Regions from separate parts of the Limosilactobacillus sp. DJ3M12 genome, predicted to be linked through region 3. Evidence: riboswitches for the same ligand, from Rfam matches in the RefSeq annotation. Region 3 holds a riboswitch; each other region holds the start of a gene.

Region 1 (5,545 bases), on a different contig from region 3:
ATAACTGGGTGCTAATTGATAATCAAAAAGGCTACCTTACAACTAACCCCGGAACAAACGTATGAAGAGATTAAAGATGGATCGTGGTTAAAACCAAATGAGCCATATGCAATCATTCATCGATTAGCAGTCCTTCCTTCCCACAATGGTCAAGGTTTTGGGAAATATATCTTCTCCAATCTACTTACGGTTGGGTATTTGCAGGGAGTAAGGAATTTCCGTTATGATACTCATTACAAAAATATTCCTGTTCAAAAAATAGGCCAAGATATTGGTTTTATAAAACGCGGTACGATTTATATTGATGACAAAATTGACAATAAACATATGGGATTTGAACTGAATTTAAAATAAAAATTCCATCTGCCCTAAATGGTTATTAGGATAAATGGAATATAAATACGGATGAAAACTAATTATGTGATGAATAGTTGTTGTGAGGCTCCTTAGAGGGCTTTTTTCTTTGCAGCTTCCATTCCAACAAGCCGAATTCGACCACGTTGGTTAACACAAATGCGCTCATCAAACTTAGGTTATTTTCGCGACATAAAATAATGCCAAGTGATCCTAGTAAAAGGACGATCGCCATTGCCCTAAGATCTCGACCATTAAAGCGTAAATGGCGGCGATTATAAAAACTATAAAGCCAGAGACAAAGGTAGAAGACGATGAGGTTAGATGCGACAAAGCAACTAAGAAACAAACGTGATACTTCTTCATCAGCCATATAGATAATCCCAGCCGTAATCGAGAGTAGGCTGATAACATGAGTGTACATCGCAATAAAGCCGCGAGTATGCTGATGATGATTTAAGAAGCGTTCTACTAGCAATGTATAGACGCCGAATAGGGCAGCTACTCCTAGAAAGATTGCGATTGCTAATGGTGAATAGATAGCGCCCTTAAAGTAATGGGTAATGTTAACAAGTGTTTCTCCGCACGTAATGATAATTATTAAACTTAGGCGTTCTATGAGGTGGGGAAAGTTGACTTGTTCCGGCCTAAACATGCGGTAATCACTAAGGGCATTAGAAAGCCGATTAAACCACCGGCAACGCAGAGATAGACACCATACTGATAACCAATAATCAGCCCGGTTACAAGAAGAATAAATTCTAAGTCAAGCGCAATAATAAATCCTTGGAGATCATGATCTCGTTTAAAATGAGTGCTAGAGCCAAGTAAATATTGAAAGATTAAATTAATAGTTGTTAGTGCTGCCGAAAGATTGAACGCATGAAATGTTAACCGCCATTCAGTATTAATATTATTAGCTAAATAGATGGCGGCAAACATACTAATCAATAAGCCAACCGTATCGACGGCCCGACTTGTTCCAAAGCGATTAATATAGACTGTCTGATAAAGCCAAATTTGTAAAACGAAGATAACGACAATGATAAATTCAATATATATTCTTGGCGGCAAGCTACCATCGATTGGATGATGAATCATCATTGTTATTCGAGAGATCGCATAAACAAAAATTAAATCATAGAAGAGTTCAAGCATTGATACTTGTTTAGCAACTATTTTTTTCATAAAAGTAATTCCTTCCTTGTAATTGCATTAATAATACTATTACTTAGTAGGAAAACTATAATTATTTCACTTTGACCAAATTGCGAACTTGCTGTGTACCCCAGGTCATTGCGATGATGATAATGATTGTGGTAACGGTACTGCCGAGTGGAAATGAATAATTTAGCAGAATTCGATAGATGATAAACCCAATCAACCAGAGAATTAGGTTAGCCCATTGACAATTTTGTTTACGATAATCTACTTTCAAGATGAAGTAATCTGTAATTTGAATTGCAATCATTGGGGCAAAGACAGAACCAATAAGGTAAAGAAAATTACTGAAGTTGTCCATGGGGAAAATCAACGCACTAATTGTTCCCAGAATTGTTGCACCAATTGCGGCCATTGTTCCTGACCATTTACTGAAAATCGTTTTTGAAGAAACACCAGCAGAATAAGCGTCCATAAATGTCGTTGTGATTGTGGAAAAAATAATGATAAATAAACCGGCAATTCCCAAGCCGGCCCGTAAAATAATCGTGGCGATGTTAATGTCATGAGTAAGGATAGCAGCTCCTAAACCGATGAAGGCCATCCAACAACTAGTCAGGCCATAGACAACTGCACTAATCCCGCTAGTTGGCACGGGTCGTTGAGCAATACTGGTGTAATCACTAATAAGTGGCAACCACGATAATGGCATGGCGATAACTAGCTCCATCCCCTGAGCCCGTGACAATGTACCAGTTGGTGAACTGGTAGAATGGTGGGTAAAAATGGCGGCGCATAGGAGACCGCTTAGAATTAATAATGTTGAGATGGTCGCAAGGTTAAGGTAATAAAGGTGCCAAACCCCGACGAGCAGCCAGCCAATAATCAGGGCGCCGATTAAAATGACCCATAATGCCTGATTAAGGTGCCAGACCCCATTGGCTGCTAATGCACCATCATAAATCATGATGCCGGTCCAACCGATCAATTGGAGAACATTCAATAGGGCAAAAAACTTACTGCCATTTTGGCCAAAACTAATTTTTGCGGCGTTCATTGAACTAAGACGTTGCTGACCGCCAATAATTCCAGCTAAAAAGAGCAGAAAACAGCCGATAATGTGGCCAAGGATAATTACGGCGATCCCTTTTGTAAAACCAAGGGGAGCTAAGTAAGTCCCAGTTAGGATTTCAGCAATTGAAATCCCGGCGCCACACCAAATCATGCTGTTTTCGATAATTGTTGTCTGTCGTTGCATAATTTCACCATCCTTAAGTTTGATTTGATTAAGATAGTGCAAAGTAAAAAGCGACCAGTAATCACTTTGATCCTGGTCGTCCTTTATTAATCCTTCCTACGTTGGCATTATCCAAATCAGGTTCATTGGGTCGAGACGCATAGTCCCCTCTCAGCCTGTCTGCAAGCTCCCCGTTTATGCAATTCAATGTTAATCTTAGCAAATCTCAGTTGAATGTCAATTAATGATCTTAATTTACTGATTAAGCCAGACACTGCTCCTGTGATGTGATATAGTAAGGGTGTAATTTTTTAAGTAAAGTGAGGGAAGATCATGGCTAAATACACTGTTGAATTAAGTGAAGAAGATATCCAAATGATCAAGGATTGTCATTCAAAGAATCCTTCTATCATGAAGGCAATGAACAACGCTAAAAAAGTTGAAGATTGATAGGTAGACTGGAAAGAAGAGGGAAGCATTCTTTCTGGTCTTTATTTACGTTTGGGGAGGATAAAATCGAAAAAATTAATGGAAGTTCTTGCGATTGCTAGTTTGGGCGTTGCCTTAACTGGTTGTGGCAACCAAAGCACGCAAAGCAGTAGCAATACCGCAAAGACTAATTCAGAAGCTAGCAGTAGTCAAAGTACTGCCGCTACTAATAATACAAGCAGTAGTGAATCGCACCACGATAGTTCATTGTGGAATATTCAAAAGAATGAGCAGTTGGCATCGTTTATGCAAAAATGGGGACCAACAATGCACCAATCCTATGAACAATATGATGGTCAAAATGAATTGAAGGTTTCAACAGGAATAACATACCCCGATGGTTTAAGCAAAGAATTAGTAGAAGGTCAGTCTGGCTTGATTGGCTGGGCACCATCAGGCAAGGGTGATTATGAATATAATGTTGTAGCGATCTATAATCATGACGGGACAGAACCGCCATTGCCAAATCGAATTACATACTTCTTTGCCTTCCATAATGGTAAACCGGTTGTATTAGTTGACCAATCAAATAACGGTGATCCAGATTGTCATCCGACGACTAATACGGATCTTGAAAGCAATTTTGAACGAATCGCAACAGAATCTACTAAATAATCTTGGAAATAGATCCTTTAGTTTGTTATACTAAAATTAGTTTCGCGTATAATGGTCTAGCAAACTCAATTTGAGTGGCTGGACTTTTTTGGCTCTACGTCAAGTAGTGTTGATACGCAAATATGAATCATCGCCAATTAAATTGGTCTAGTTAGAACTGTCATTCGTGACGGTTCTTTTTAGTTAGCTTGAATTTGGTGGCCAATAATTAAATAAATCCGAGTTTTAAATGCCGTAAAGTAACGATAACCACAGGCAACTCGTTTGATAGTCTTAATTCGATTATTAATCCCTTCGGTTCAACCATTTGAGAACTTAGTCTCAAAGCCACGCTTAATCCCTTCTTTATAACGCGCTAAAACCTGGCAACGGTGGATTGTATAATGGCTAACACTGTCTGGCCGAAGTTTAAGTAATTGAAAGAAAGTTGTAAAATCACGTTGATTATAAGCATGCTTCAAGGATTGGATAAAATTATAAGTGGCTTTTAACTCTTGGTCATACCCTAACATTAAGTCTAAGATTATCATGGAATTAACAACGCGATTAAAATAACGTCCTTCGTAATAAACTTTTGTACTTAAATTTCCCCGATCTTGAAGAAATAGCCGCCAATAACGTTTAAGGTGCCGAGCTTGTTTCTGCTCCGCTGAACCACCTTTTCGCAAACGGTTAAAGACATGAATTCGTACATGATTCATCGTGTCATTAAGGTGTTTGGCAATGTGAAAGCGATCATAAATAATTTGAGCACAAGGAAAAACGGTTTTAACTAGTTGGTCATAAGCAGCGTTCATATCCATCACCAGATATTTCACTCGGCAACGAGCACGACGCTTAAACTGTTGATAATGTTTAAATAAGCTACGTAATCGGCGATCTTCAAGGAGCTCAAATAAGCAACTTCGATCACCATCAACGGCGATAAAACTCATCTTGCCTTTAGCGCTCCGCATTGATTTAAATTCATCAATGCATAATGTTTCCGGTAGATAATTTAAATTTGGTTTATATTGATCAGCGAGGTCCAAAAGGACCCGCTGGACTGAAGCTTCACTGATAAACAAATCATGGGCAATATCTTTAATTGTTTGAATTCGCGTTAACCGAAGAATAATTTCACGCCTTAAATCACGACTAATTGTTCGTTGCTTTTCAAAAAGATAACTAGTCGCATTAAATGTTGTATAGCAGTCAGGACATTGAAAACGTTGAGTATTAACAAGCAACATTAATGGTTGAGCCCTAAATTGTCCATATTTGTGTTTAGCTTGATAAAAACCATTTGTCCACGATTAATAACGCCACAATTTGGACAAGCACGCGGGATATAAGAAAGGGTACAGGATATTTGTGCCACCTGAACGTTTTTAATTGATTTATATTTAAGCCAATGATGAGGAAAATTTAAATGAGGGTCTGTTAAATTGAGAAGAGTTCTTGTATCATTATCCATGGAGGTTACCTTCTTTACTATGTGATTTGGCGATTTCATTGTATCAGAGGGCATGCCTCTTTTTTAGTTTAAAAACAAAAAATCTGATATTGGTATAGAATGTAATATTTCTATATCAACACCAGATATTGTAGAACCCATAAAAACCGGATGATGAATTGTTCAAAAAATTCATCATCCGGTTTTTATTTTGGACTAGGAGTTTTTTTCCAGCCTCGAAATGTCAATTTAAG
Region 2 (5,545 bases), on a different contig from region 3:
AGGAGAATTCCAAACAATGCGCCCCCGTGGAAGTTAGCGGGGTTTAATGAAAAGACACTAAAGACTAAAATTGCGCCTATTACATATAACAATGGGAAAATTTGACTCCAAAATGCATAGCGAGCGTTTTTAGCAATAGTTGGTCGATCACTGCTTTTGGCAATTATCCACACGATTAGTGGAAAGATAACTGGTAAAAATAAGATGCTTAAATAGGATAAAGCATTAACGATCCGGTCCGTTAAATTATTATCGTTCACTATATCAGTCCCTTCTTTTTATATTATTATCGCATGAAAACTCAAGGGAGCGCAATTACAATTATCTGTACAAGGCAAATAATACTTAAAAAAGAAAGCCAATCGTGGCTGGTAATCGGGATATTCACGGTAGCTGTTCGTGCTTGTCCTTCTACGAAACCGCGTGATTCCATGGCTTGCGCTAATTGATCCGACCATTGAATAGCAACCAGAATCGCTTTGAAGTAGAGCGTTGGTGACCACCAATGTAAATTAACACCCCGCATTTGTCCGGTCGTATAAATAGTTGTAACGGCTTGTTTCATTTTCGGAATCAGATTAAGAGCGGCGAGCACCCCATAAGCGTATTTGCTAGGAAGGTGACAATTTTGTTCTAATGAGCGAGCAAGCGTTAAGGTATCGGTTGTAAATGTAAAGACCGTTCCAAGGCAGACATAAACGTAAAGTCGACTAAAAAGAACAGTTCCATCAAAGAAACTGTGACTAGGACTGAAGAAGACAATTGTAATAAAAATAGCTAGTGCCGGAAAGAGGGGGACAAAAGCCAACCAGCAAAATTGTCGCCAGTGAAATCGCTGATGAATAAGGATTAGCAAACACATTACAATGACAATCAGATTAATCCACAGCTTAGTTACAAAAGTCAGCTCAAGTGAAAGCAAAATAACAAGTAATAATTTTAAACTAGGATTCATAACTCCCTCCAACATAATTAAGACGTTGATGATTCATTGTAAGATGATAATCAATGAAACCATCAAGTCCGCTTAATTGATGACTAACAATCAACAAAGTTTGTGGTTTTTCTTTTTGGGATGCTTTGATTAGTTGCAGGACAGTCTTTAAAGATGTTGGATCTAAACCAGTAAATGGTTCGTCAAGCAATAAGGTTTCTTGTCCGCGCATTAACATCAGAAGGATTTGCAGCTTTTTCTTTTGACCACCACTCAAAGAATAAACAACTTGATCTTCTCTTCCGTTCAGACCAAGAGCTGCTAATGCTTCGTTGACTTGTTGTTGATTAAAATAGGGGTTCTGGCAAGTTTTAAAGCCTAATGCCACTTCTTCGCCAACGGTTACATTTAGGAATTGATCGTTGGCATGTTGGAAAATCAATCCCAGATGCTTGTAATATTTCCCAGGTGATATTTTTTGAATGTTTTCCTCCGCATAGTCAATCTTTCCTTCATATTTCAAAAGTCGGGCAATTGCCTTTAGAAGGGTAGATTTACCAATCCCATTTGGTCCGGTTAATAAAGTTATTTTATTTTTAACAATGCCTAAATTGGTTGGTAAAAGTAAGGAATAATTCTCTCGTTTTATTGCTAATTCATCAAATTTGATAATCGTGGGCAAGGTTGACGGAGGAAGGGTAGTGGTAATTTGGGGAGTCGCGCTCGCTGTTAAAAGTTGGCTACTATTTTTACTGGAAAGTTGAGCAAGGTGCCCCTTAGTTAATTGCCAAACCAATGGATGTAGTCGCTCGTAACCATGCAAATCATGGTCAGTAATGATAATTGTTGTGTGATAGTCACTGTTGAGGCGGACTAATTGTTTAAGGATAAGTTGCCGGTTTTCTTCGTCAATATTGGCAAAGGGTTCGTCTAATAAAAGCACGTTCGGTTGCATTGCCGTAGCTGCTGCTAAAGCCACGCGCTGTTGTTGTCCACCGGAAAGCGTGGTGATTAACCGGTTAGCAAGGTCGTCAACTTTACCGAATTGTAAAGCTTCTTTAACGCGTTCTGGAATTTTGTCAGTTGGGACTTGGCAATTTTCCAGAGTGAATTCTAATTCGTGGCGTGGCGTATCAAGAGCAAACTGCATTAACGGATCTTGGAATACCATCCCGATATGGGCATCTGTTGGTACATCGACTGCTCCAGCAACTATTTCACCACCATATTTAGGCAGGAGACCAGCGATTAACTTGAGAATGGTGGATTTACCGCTCCCAGAAACCCCGGTAAGTAAGTGAATCTTTCCAACAGTGAATTTGGCGGTAATATTTTTAAGAATCGGTTGCTGATCAAAATTAAATGAAAGATCATTAAATTGTATATTTTTCATAGTCTTAGTGTTTAATTAAGTGGGCTCGTTGGAGAAGGTTAGTAATCAATTTAACCAGAATTCCAGAGAAGACAAACATTGAAATGAAACGGGCGATGAGCATAATGATTAGCATTTGTCCGCTGAAGTGGTTATAGCCATTGCGGAACCAATCCCAGCCAAAGGTAACAAATGTAAGGGTGAGGGATGAGATGAGGAGGGTTAACCAGTTATACATTTTATAGAACGTAAAAGTAAAACCTAGCTCAGACCCGATACCTTGAACCGCTCCAGAAATTAGGTTGGCTGCTCCCCACTGATCGCCGAGAAGCATTTCAACGGCTGCTCCCAAAAACTCACCAAGGAAAGCCGCTCCCGGTGTCCGAAGCAAAAAGCCGGCAAGCGGTCCAGCCATACACCAGATTCCCATTGTTAAATCGTTAGCCATTGGACCATAACCAATTGGTGTCAGTAGAACAGTTAGCCCGTTATAGACAAAGCTGGCTGCAAAATAAATTACACCAAAAATAATTCCAATCAGGGCAAGCAAAATAATGTCACGCAAATGTAATGAACGTTTAGTCATAATAAAACTCCTTAAGATATAAGGGCAAAAAAACTCCATGACAAAAAATCATGGAGTTAATCATTAAGTTAATATCACTGAATCTCCCTTCGCTGGTATTAACCAGAGCAGGTTCAATGGGTATTATCTCAGCCGTTTGGCACCCCAGATTTATTCTCTATTATCATAGCTAATATTATAACAGAATGCAAATCGTTAATTAGGTTACTTATCTTAGAAAAGTGGTTTACAATTAGTACTAGCATTTAAAGGGATGGTTCAAAAATGAGTGGAGTAGTTTTTGTTTTATTATTACTGGGAATTGGAATTCTTTCGGGGATTATTAGTGCAGCCGCTGGTTTAGCATCACTAGTCTCCTATCCTTCACTGCTTGCATTGGGGTTACCGCCAGTGATGGCAAACGTAACGAGTGCTTTTTCGACAGTCACTGGTAACTATAGTTCGGTCTTTTCATCGTTTAAGGAATTAGAGCATAATCGGCGACAATTATGGATTATTTTGCCATTGGTATTTGCTGGTTCCATTATTGGGGCTTTTTTGCTATTTGCTGTCCCCAGTAAGTGGTTTGCGGAACTGGTGCCATTATGCATTGCGTTAGCCGGAATTATCTTGTTGTTTCCCCATCATCCGAAGCAAAGTACAGGGACGATGGCAGGAAACAGTAAATTATTTGGTAAGTCACGGATCGGCCAATTTTTATCAATCATTGGTATTTTTATTGTTGGGATTTATTCCGGCTTCTTTAATGCGGGTGCCGGAGTGTTAATGCTAACCTTGCTGACAGTGATCAATCGGCAAAAGAGCTTTGCAGTTAATAATGCGCTAAAAAATGTTGCGATGACTGTTACAAATACAACATCCTGGATAGTGTTCGCCCTTGAGACGACAATTTATTGGAATTATGTTATTCCGTTGATGATTGGAAATGTAATCGGGGGCTACTTAGGACCGATTATTGTTCGCCACCTGCCTGGCCGTCTTATGCAAATAATTGTCGGGATTGGATCATTGATTTTGGCAATTTCATTGGTAATTCGGAATTTAATGTGAAACAAAAGGATTGTGACATAAGCCAAGTTATTTTCATAAAAGACAAATGGCGCAGTACACCAATGGCCTCCAACGTCCGGTAAAACCGAACGTTGGAGGCCTATTGTTGCTTGCAGGGGCTCCCAGAGGCTAGCTTCGCGTCGAAAAACGAAGTCACGATCGCTCCCTTTATGAATATTATTGAGCCGTATAGCCACCATCAGCGACAAATTCCAAACCAGTACTAAAGCTTGATTCATCTGAGGCAAGGTATAAAGCGAGGTTAGCAATCTCTTCTGGCTTTCCAAGACGGCCAAGGGGATGAAGGCTTTCTAGGTGTCCTTCTGCTTTTGGATCATCCTTAACCAAATTATCAACTAGTGGAGTTGAGATATAACCAGGATGAATTGTATTTACACGGATGTCATAGCCTTTTCGGGCACAATCAAGCGCAGCGGATTTAGTTAAGAGGTGGACACCACCCTTAGAAGCATTGTAGGCAAAGAGATCAGGATCCCCAATTAGTCCTTCAATGGATGACATATTGATGATCAAATTCTTTTCCCCGTTGTTCTTCATTGCTTCAATACCAAGCTTAGTGTCTCACATTGTACCGGTGAGGTTAACAGCAATTGTTTTATCCCAAATTTCAGCAGGTGTCTTTTCAACATCGGCGTATTCGGCAATTACCGCGTTGTTAACCACAATATTGAGCTTCCCGAAGACTTGGACAGTTTGACGAATTACTCGGTCCCAGTCTCCTTTCCGAGCAACGTCTTGTTGGATAAAGATCGCATTGTCACCTAATTGGTCAGCGACTTTTTGTCCTTCATCCATCTTCCGAGCGGTTAAACAACCTTTGCGCCTTCTTCAATAAACTTTTTTGCGACAGCAGCTCCAATTCCTTTAGAACCACCAGTAACAATTGCAACTTTATTATCTAAACGACCCATTGATAAGACACTTCCTTAGTAAAATCAAAACAATCTTATACAAATTTTATCCATAAATTTGCGAGAATACCCCACTTCTATAAGTAGGGGATGAATCGCTCTCTTAAAGTACGTTAGTGCTTTTTCTTTTGTTCTATGATATATTTAGTATATATCTATAAAATGTGGTGATAACAATAGAATTAGATAGAAATCAGCATTCAGTATACTTGCTTAATTACCATTTGGTAATGGTGGTTAAGTATCGTCGAAAAGTAATTAACGATGAAATATCTGAATATCTTAAACATCGTTTTGTAGTTGTGGGACAAGCATACGGCATTAATTTGCAAGAATGGAATTATGATCAGGACCACGTACATGTTTTGTTTAGAGCAACGCCTCATACGGAAATGGCTAAATTTTTAAATGCTTACAAATCGTCTAGCTCCAGAATGGTCAAAAAACAATTTCCAGAAATCAAGCAATATCTTTGGAAATCAGCCTTTTGGACACAAAGCTATTGCTTAATTAGCACTGGTGGAGCGCCTTTAGAAGTTGTAAAACGATATATTGAAAGTCAAGGGAGAAAATAATGGTTCTAAAAGCCGTTAAAATGCGCATCTATCCAAATTCAGCACAACGAAATCAGCTCTGGCAAACCTTCGGTTGTGTTCGTTTTGTATGGAATC
Region 3 (5,545 bases):
AAGTTTGTCACCTTAACTTTACAGCTTTTCTTCCGTTGGGGATTGGAGTCGCAATTTCAATTGGAATTTCAAAATGGATGCAGGAAGCAAAAGCAAGGACAAAATAACCTTTAGTAAAAACATTCTCTAATAAAATAGCAAGGCTGAAATTTCTTCCAACCTTGCTATTTTTTATTTATACAAATTCTTCATTTTCTTTACAGTTGCTGCAAGATCCTTGCTATCAAAGACTAAGGAAATAACAGCTAGCCCTGCAACGCCAGTGTCATGAACAACTTTCATATTTTCTTCATCGATGCCCCCAATTGCAACTACAGGACGTTCACTAATCATGTTTAAACGTTCAAGACGATTGATACCAATAGCAGTATCAGCGTCAGACTTTGATTTTGTAGGGAAAACGGGACCACAACCAATATAATCAACAAAGTCCATTGTATTAGCACGTTCAACTTGTTCTGGTGTATTACAGGAATAGCCGATGAACATCTGATGACCTACAGCGACAGATACTTGTTCAATTTTAGTATCATTTTGTCCAACGTGAACTCCATCAGCGTTTATTTGCTGAGCCAATTCATAATCGTCATCAACAATCAATGGAATTCCATAGCGCGTACATAAGGTCCGTAGTTCTAGTCCTAAGTCTACTCGTTCATTAGGCCGTAACTTCGAGTTTCCCTTTTCTCGATATTGGAAGGCAGTGATACCACTCTTCATTGCTAGCTCCACTTTTTCAAGAAATTTAACAACGTCATTATGGACATCTTGTGTTCCACCAACTAAGTATACTTGTAACATTTTTGGATCAAACATCATTTTAGATCGTCTCCTTCAATTTTAACCCAGTGATTAAGTGGCCCATGACCATGACCAACATTAATACCCTTGCTAATCGTCTTTTCGACATATGTCTTCCCAATCATAATTGCCTGTTCCATGGAGTGACCCTTAGCAATTTCCGCAGTAATACATGCAGAAATTGTATCACCAGTCCCATGAGTATTTTTAGTATTAACACGAGGCGCAGTTAACCACATATCATTACCATCTTCAAATAAAATATAATCATCAGCTTTGTCTGAAGATTCTGCATGGCCACCTTTTATGAGAATATTTTTTGCTCCACGCTTTTGTAATTCGCGGGCAGCCTTTTTAATATCATTTTTATCCCTTATTGCGATTCCCGTCAACTCACAAGCTTCTGGAATGTTTGGCGTAACCAGAGAGGCGAGGGGGATAAGTTCATCCCTTACAATTGAAATTGCATCATCACTAAGTAACTTTGCGCCCCCTTTTGCTACCATGACCGGATCGACAATAAGCGGTCCTAAATCATATTTCTTTAAATTTTGTACAACCGTTCTTACACGGAGAGGGTCAGCCAACATCCCCGTTTTACAAGCCCTAATTTTCAAATCACCAGCGATTGAAGCAAATTGCTCATCAATTAATTTTTCAGGCATTGGCAGGGCATCTTGCACTCCTAATGTATTTTGCGCAGTGACTGCGACGACTACCATTGCTGAGTATACTCCGCGCATTTGCATCGTCTTTACATCCGCTGGAATACCGGCCCCCCCCGCCACTATCAGTTCCAGCAATTGTTAAAGCCTGGGGATAATCATTAATCAAGGTAATCTTCCTCACTTTCCTCAAAGAATTCTAGTAATGCTTTCGTATCCATAATCGAAAGCTGGTCAAAAAACTGTACTTGCCACGAACCGAGTCCAACTGAATAACGGTTAGCTAATACTCCAGCAGCAGATACCAAAACCGTTGCAACAATACAAGCATCCCAAGTATTAGAAGTGATCCCTAGAAATGCAGCGATGATACTAGAAAGCATGTCGCCACTACCCACATTCATCGTTAACATCTCGGCAGAAAAGGGATTTTCATAGATGACTTGCCCGTCAGTTATTATGTCAGTTTCACCAGTCAAGACTACAATTGAATGGTAACGTCGAGCACACGTTTTGGCAATTTGAACCTGATTAGGAACTTTACCAGCGTCGATTCCATGACTAGTATTGTCAGCTTCTACTAAAGCAGCAATTTCACTGGCGTTACCACGAATAACATCAAAATGAAAATCATTTAGCAATGAGTGGGCAAACTCTAAGCGAGATGGAATCGCACTTACCGCTACCGGATCTAAAACGAGGGGTTTGAGTGGCGTGGCAGCTCGCAAAACCGTCCTAATTTGTGTCGCCTGATGCTCATTGATTGTTCCAAGATTGATAGAAAGGGCATCGGCCAGCGTCACCATTTCATCTGCTTCAGTGGGCTCAACAGACATGATCGGCGACGCTCCGACAGCACTAACGGCATCGGCAACTTTATCAATTGTTACTAAATTGGCGAGATTAAGGACAATCGGGTTTTTAGTACGAACTCGATCGATCAGTGACCAGTTAATTTGACGTTGTACCATAAAATTAGCTCCTTAAATAAAAAATACTCAAGGTAGGAGATACACCTACTTTGAGTATTAAAGTCCGGTGCATTTTCCTACGCAAGCGTTAACTTACAGGTTCTAGAGTCCATGCATCACTGCATATCTCAGCCCAGCACTATGGGCACCCCTAATGCAATAAATTATCTATTAATAGTATACCGCAAATTATTCTTTATGAATATCAATAAAGATAATTGGCAAAATGGGAATGATAATTGTAAAATGTAATAAATAAAAAAGGTAGGAGAATTTAGAATGGAAGAAGAAATACGTCAGACTACTGATAAAGCTGAAGTTGTCATTATTAATGATGATACTAGTCAAAAATTGACATTTAGCAACGGGGGAGTAGACGGCGAATTTGAGATTATCGTCACAGATAAAAAGCCGATACCAGAGCTCTTCCAACCTGTTGGCATCTTACCAGATGGAAAGTATACAATTAGGGGAAACTATGCTGGTCAAGACTATCGGGAAATTAAATTGAATGGTGCTTATGAAGTCTATGGAAATCCAGAAGATGGAAATGTAATGATTACGGAAAGAGATGGGGGGAACTAAGTGTTTATTAACGTCGAAAAGAAAGCGCAGAAGCTATTTAATACTTATCAAAAAGCAACAAGCAAAGAGCATATGGCAATGGTCTTAGCTAATCCGCTTTTTTCATGGCATGCTACTTACTATACTGCTAAACGTAAAAAGAACTTGATTTTCTTAAATGATGCTACTACGATGGCAATTGTCTTATTTGATGTAGATGCTAAAAATAAACAGACGATTAAAGAACGCTTTGAGAAACAACTAGCAATAATTTGGCAAGAATTAGGGTTGCCTACCGACTCATTGGCAGATTACTTAGCCACAGGTGGGGATTGGCAAATCGGTAAAACGATTCACCCTTTACAAATAAAAACTATAACTAATTTTTATCAAGATGTCATAAAGCCACAAGCCAAAAACTTAGTCAATGAAGTAGACTTAGCAAAATCATTGGTTAAAAAGGTACAACAAAAGGGTAGGATTTATGTTAGTGAAGACGAGACGGTTAGGATAATCGAAATGGCTCAACCGTTTAGCATTAAACACGTAAATTTAGAAGAACTGTACTTAAAAGAAATTACTAATAAGTTAAGAAGATTAAGTCAGGTAGATGGAGAAAAACTTACTGCCGATGGGGTTGATAATGCAATCCAACAAATTCAAGATGCAAATAATCGACTTTTAGACCTTTTCCTGGCTGATGCTAAACATAATTATAGTACTAAAACTATTCGTCGCTATCGAGATAACTTGCAATTTTATCTTAATGAATGGGTTGCTTATCGTTTAAGCACTATTTTTAATCTTGATATTCAGACTAGTGTCGATGAACTAGAATTTCACGGAGTAGGCAAAACAGAACGCACGAATATCAAGGCTTCTTTGCAAAAACTAGCGAAGTACTTGAAAGATCAAGATATCCTTAGTGATAATGAATACGATGACATTCTCGTATATACGCAAAAAGCTCCTGTCGATCTTGGGGAAGAGTACGGAGATGAAGATGATGATCAAGTAATAGAGGATTTTCTCGCTTCATTATTTAGTGAATCAGAGAAGCTTCCAGTAGTATTCGATCCACAAACTGATAAAATGCTGGACGAATATCTTAAATCATTCATTGCTTTGTATGGCCTTATTTCTGCCCAACAAGCTTACCAAATTATTCATTCGCAAAATCCCGCAATTGATAAAGAGCGATTTGATCAATACATTCAAAATAAATTTGACGAAATTACCATGGAATACTGTATCATTGATTTTAAAAAAGAATTTACGAATGTTGACATTGCTCCTGAAATTTTCATCTTTAGTCCACTTCTTATTAAAGATGAAAATAGGCTTCCTTCATTTTATAAACATCAACAGGGAATGATATACTATATTCCAGAAAAAGAAGTCTTAATCGATAGCAACTTTAATCCATTTGCAAACATCAGCAATTATCAACAAGAATTAGAAGAGCTGCTTGCAAACCAATATGGATTATCTGGAGACGATCTTAAAGGCGCGGCTTTCCTATCACTTTATCAATTGAAAATGAGTGATTATGGGCTTAAATTATCAAGTGTAAATGATGCAATCAATAAGGTTGTTGCATTCTTAAACGAGGAGCATGGCCTGAGTGTTAAACAGGACAAAGCTAATGAACCATTGATTAAAATCTTAGCATTAATTGCTACAAATATCCGGCGTCCATGGAACCGGGGATGGTCTAATTATGAATTGTTAAGGACCAAGGATATTGCCAAATTAGTGTCTGAAATGGAAATTAATTTAGAAGAACCTAAACTGTCAAGTGAGATTGTTAGTGGAATTCAAGTGGGAAGCATTAACCGTGATGAGTTGCTTAACTTCCTTGAAAATATTAATTTACCGCCAAAAGTAATCTCGAAGCTGTATAAACAAGCCGAAGAATTATAAAAAAGATGGAGACGCGAGAAAAATTTTTTCTCAACGTCGCCATCTTTTTACTTATGAAGAGATTAAAATCAATTGGATGATAAAAATCTTCAAAATTCATTCTATTTCCATGTTAATTTAGTTAATATCAACGTTTAGGATATAAATAGCTATTAAAATTATGTCATATGCATAAGGCCTACTTAAACTCCTCCCAAAAAGCTGGTTTTATAATAATTTTTCTGCGATGTCGTTCTATCCAGCCCTTTGCTTCAAAATCCCTAAAATAACGGGAGAAATCAGCACTAGTTCCTAAATAACTTGCAGGGAAGTTTTTTAATGGATTTGAAGGTGCTCCATCAAAAATTACTTCGTGAATACTTGTTTTATTTGATTATTTATAATAAAGCTCGTTATTAGGGATTCGAATCATCATATGATTTGAATTTATGGGTGGTTTTTTAGTAAAAGTTCGAATATAGAGAGTTGTATATATGTTTAGAGATTAATATTGCTTTGTGAACATAATTGTCAGCTTAGTAACAAATAGATGATGACACCCCTCACACAAATGTGAAGGGTGTCTTTTAATAATAAGTATATAAAAAATCGGCTCTCTAATAATTATTGATCATATATTGT

The links. Region 3 has a riboswitch for thiamine pyrophosphate ahead of thiM (hydroxyethylthiazole kinase). Riboswitches for the same ligand answer to the same signal wherever they lie in the genome.
Region 1: linked by a shared signal. The riboswitch ahead of cytX (putative hydroxymethylpyrimidine transporter CytX) and the one ahead of thiM (hydroxyethylthiazole kinase) in region 3 are both predicted to bind thiamine pyrophosphate.
Region 2: linked by a shared signal. The riboswitch ahead of QOS06_RS08460 (ECF transporter S component) and the one ahead of thiM (hydroxyethylthiazole kinase) in region 3 are both predicted to bind thiamine pyrophosphate.

Annotation. Positions count from the first base shown of each region.
Region 1 is NZ_CANCWY010000020.1:26,337-31,881, forward strand. It holds gene QOS06_RS08945 (hypothetical protein) at 1-65, shown strand, start outside; gene QOS06_RS08950 (GNAT family N-acetyltransferase) at 16-354, shown strand; partial or broken gene QOS06_RS11145 (low temperature requirement protein A) at 413-1,542, opposite strand; gene cytX (putative hydroxymethylpyrimidine transporter CytX) at 1,604-2,773, opposite strand; TPP riboswitch at 2,848-2,956, opposite strand; gene QOS06_RS08970 (DUF4767 domain-containing protein) at 3,281-3,856, shown strand; partial or broken gene QOS06_RS08975 (ISL3 family transposase) at 4,036-5,312, opposite strand.
Region 2 is NZ_CANCWY010000017.1:35,417-40,961, forward strand. It holds gene QOS06_RS08445 (magnetosome magnetite crystal formation protein family) at 1-260, opposite strand, end outside; gene QOS06_RS08450 (energy-coupling factor transporter transmembrane component T family protein) at 302-955, opposite strand; gene QOS06_RS08455 (ATP-binding cassette domain-containing protein) at 945-2,327, opposite strand; gene QOS06_RS08460 (ECF transporter S component) at 2,332-2,892, opposite strand; TPP riboswitch at 2,960-3,049, opposite strand; gene QOS06_RS08465 (sulfite exporter TauE/SafE family protein) at 3,157-3,942, shown strand; partial or broken gene QOS06_RS08470 (glucose 1-dehydrogenase) at 4,120-4,874, opposite strand; gene tnpA (IS200/IS605 family transposase) at 5,051-5,449, shown strand; partial or broken gene QOS06_RS08480 (helix-turn-helix domain-containing protein) at 5,449-5,545, shown strand, end outside.
Region 3 is NZ_CANCWY010000014.1:39,683-45,227, reverse strand. It holds gene QOS06_RS07805 (chloride channel protein) at 1-107, shown strand, start outside; gene thiE (thiamine phosphate synthase) at 172-819, opposite strand; partial or broken gene thiD (bifunctional hydroxymethylpyrimidine kinase/phosphomethylpyrimidine kinase) at 816-1,635, opposite strand; gene thiM (hydroxyethylthiazole kinase) at 1,628-2,437, opposite strand; TPP riboswitch at 2,495-2,600, opposite strand; gene QOS06_RS07785 (hypothetical protein) at 2,717-3,022, shown strand; gene QOS06_RS07780 (DUF6933 domain-containing protein) at 3,023-4,924, shown strand.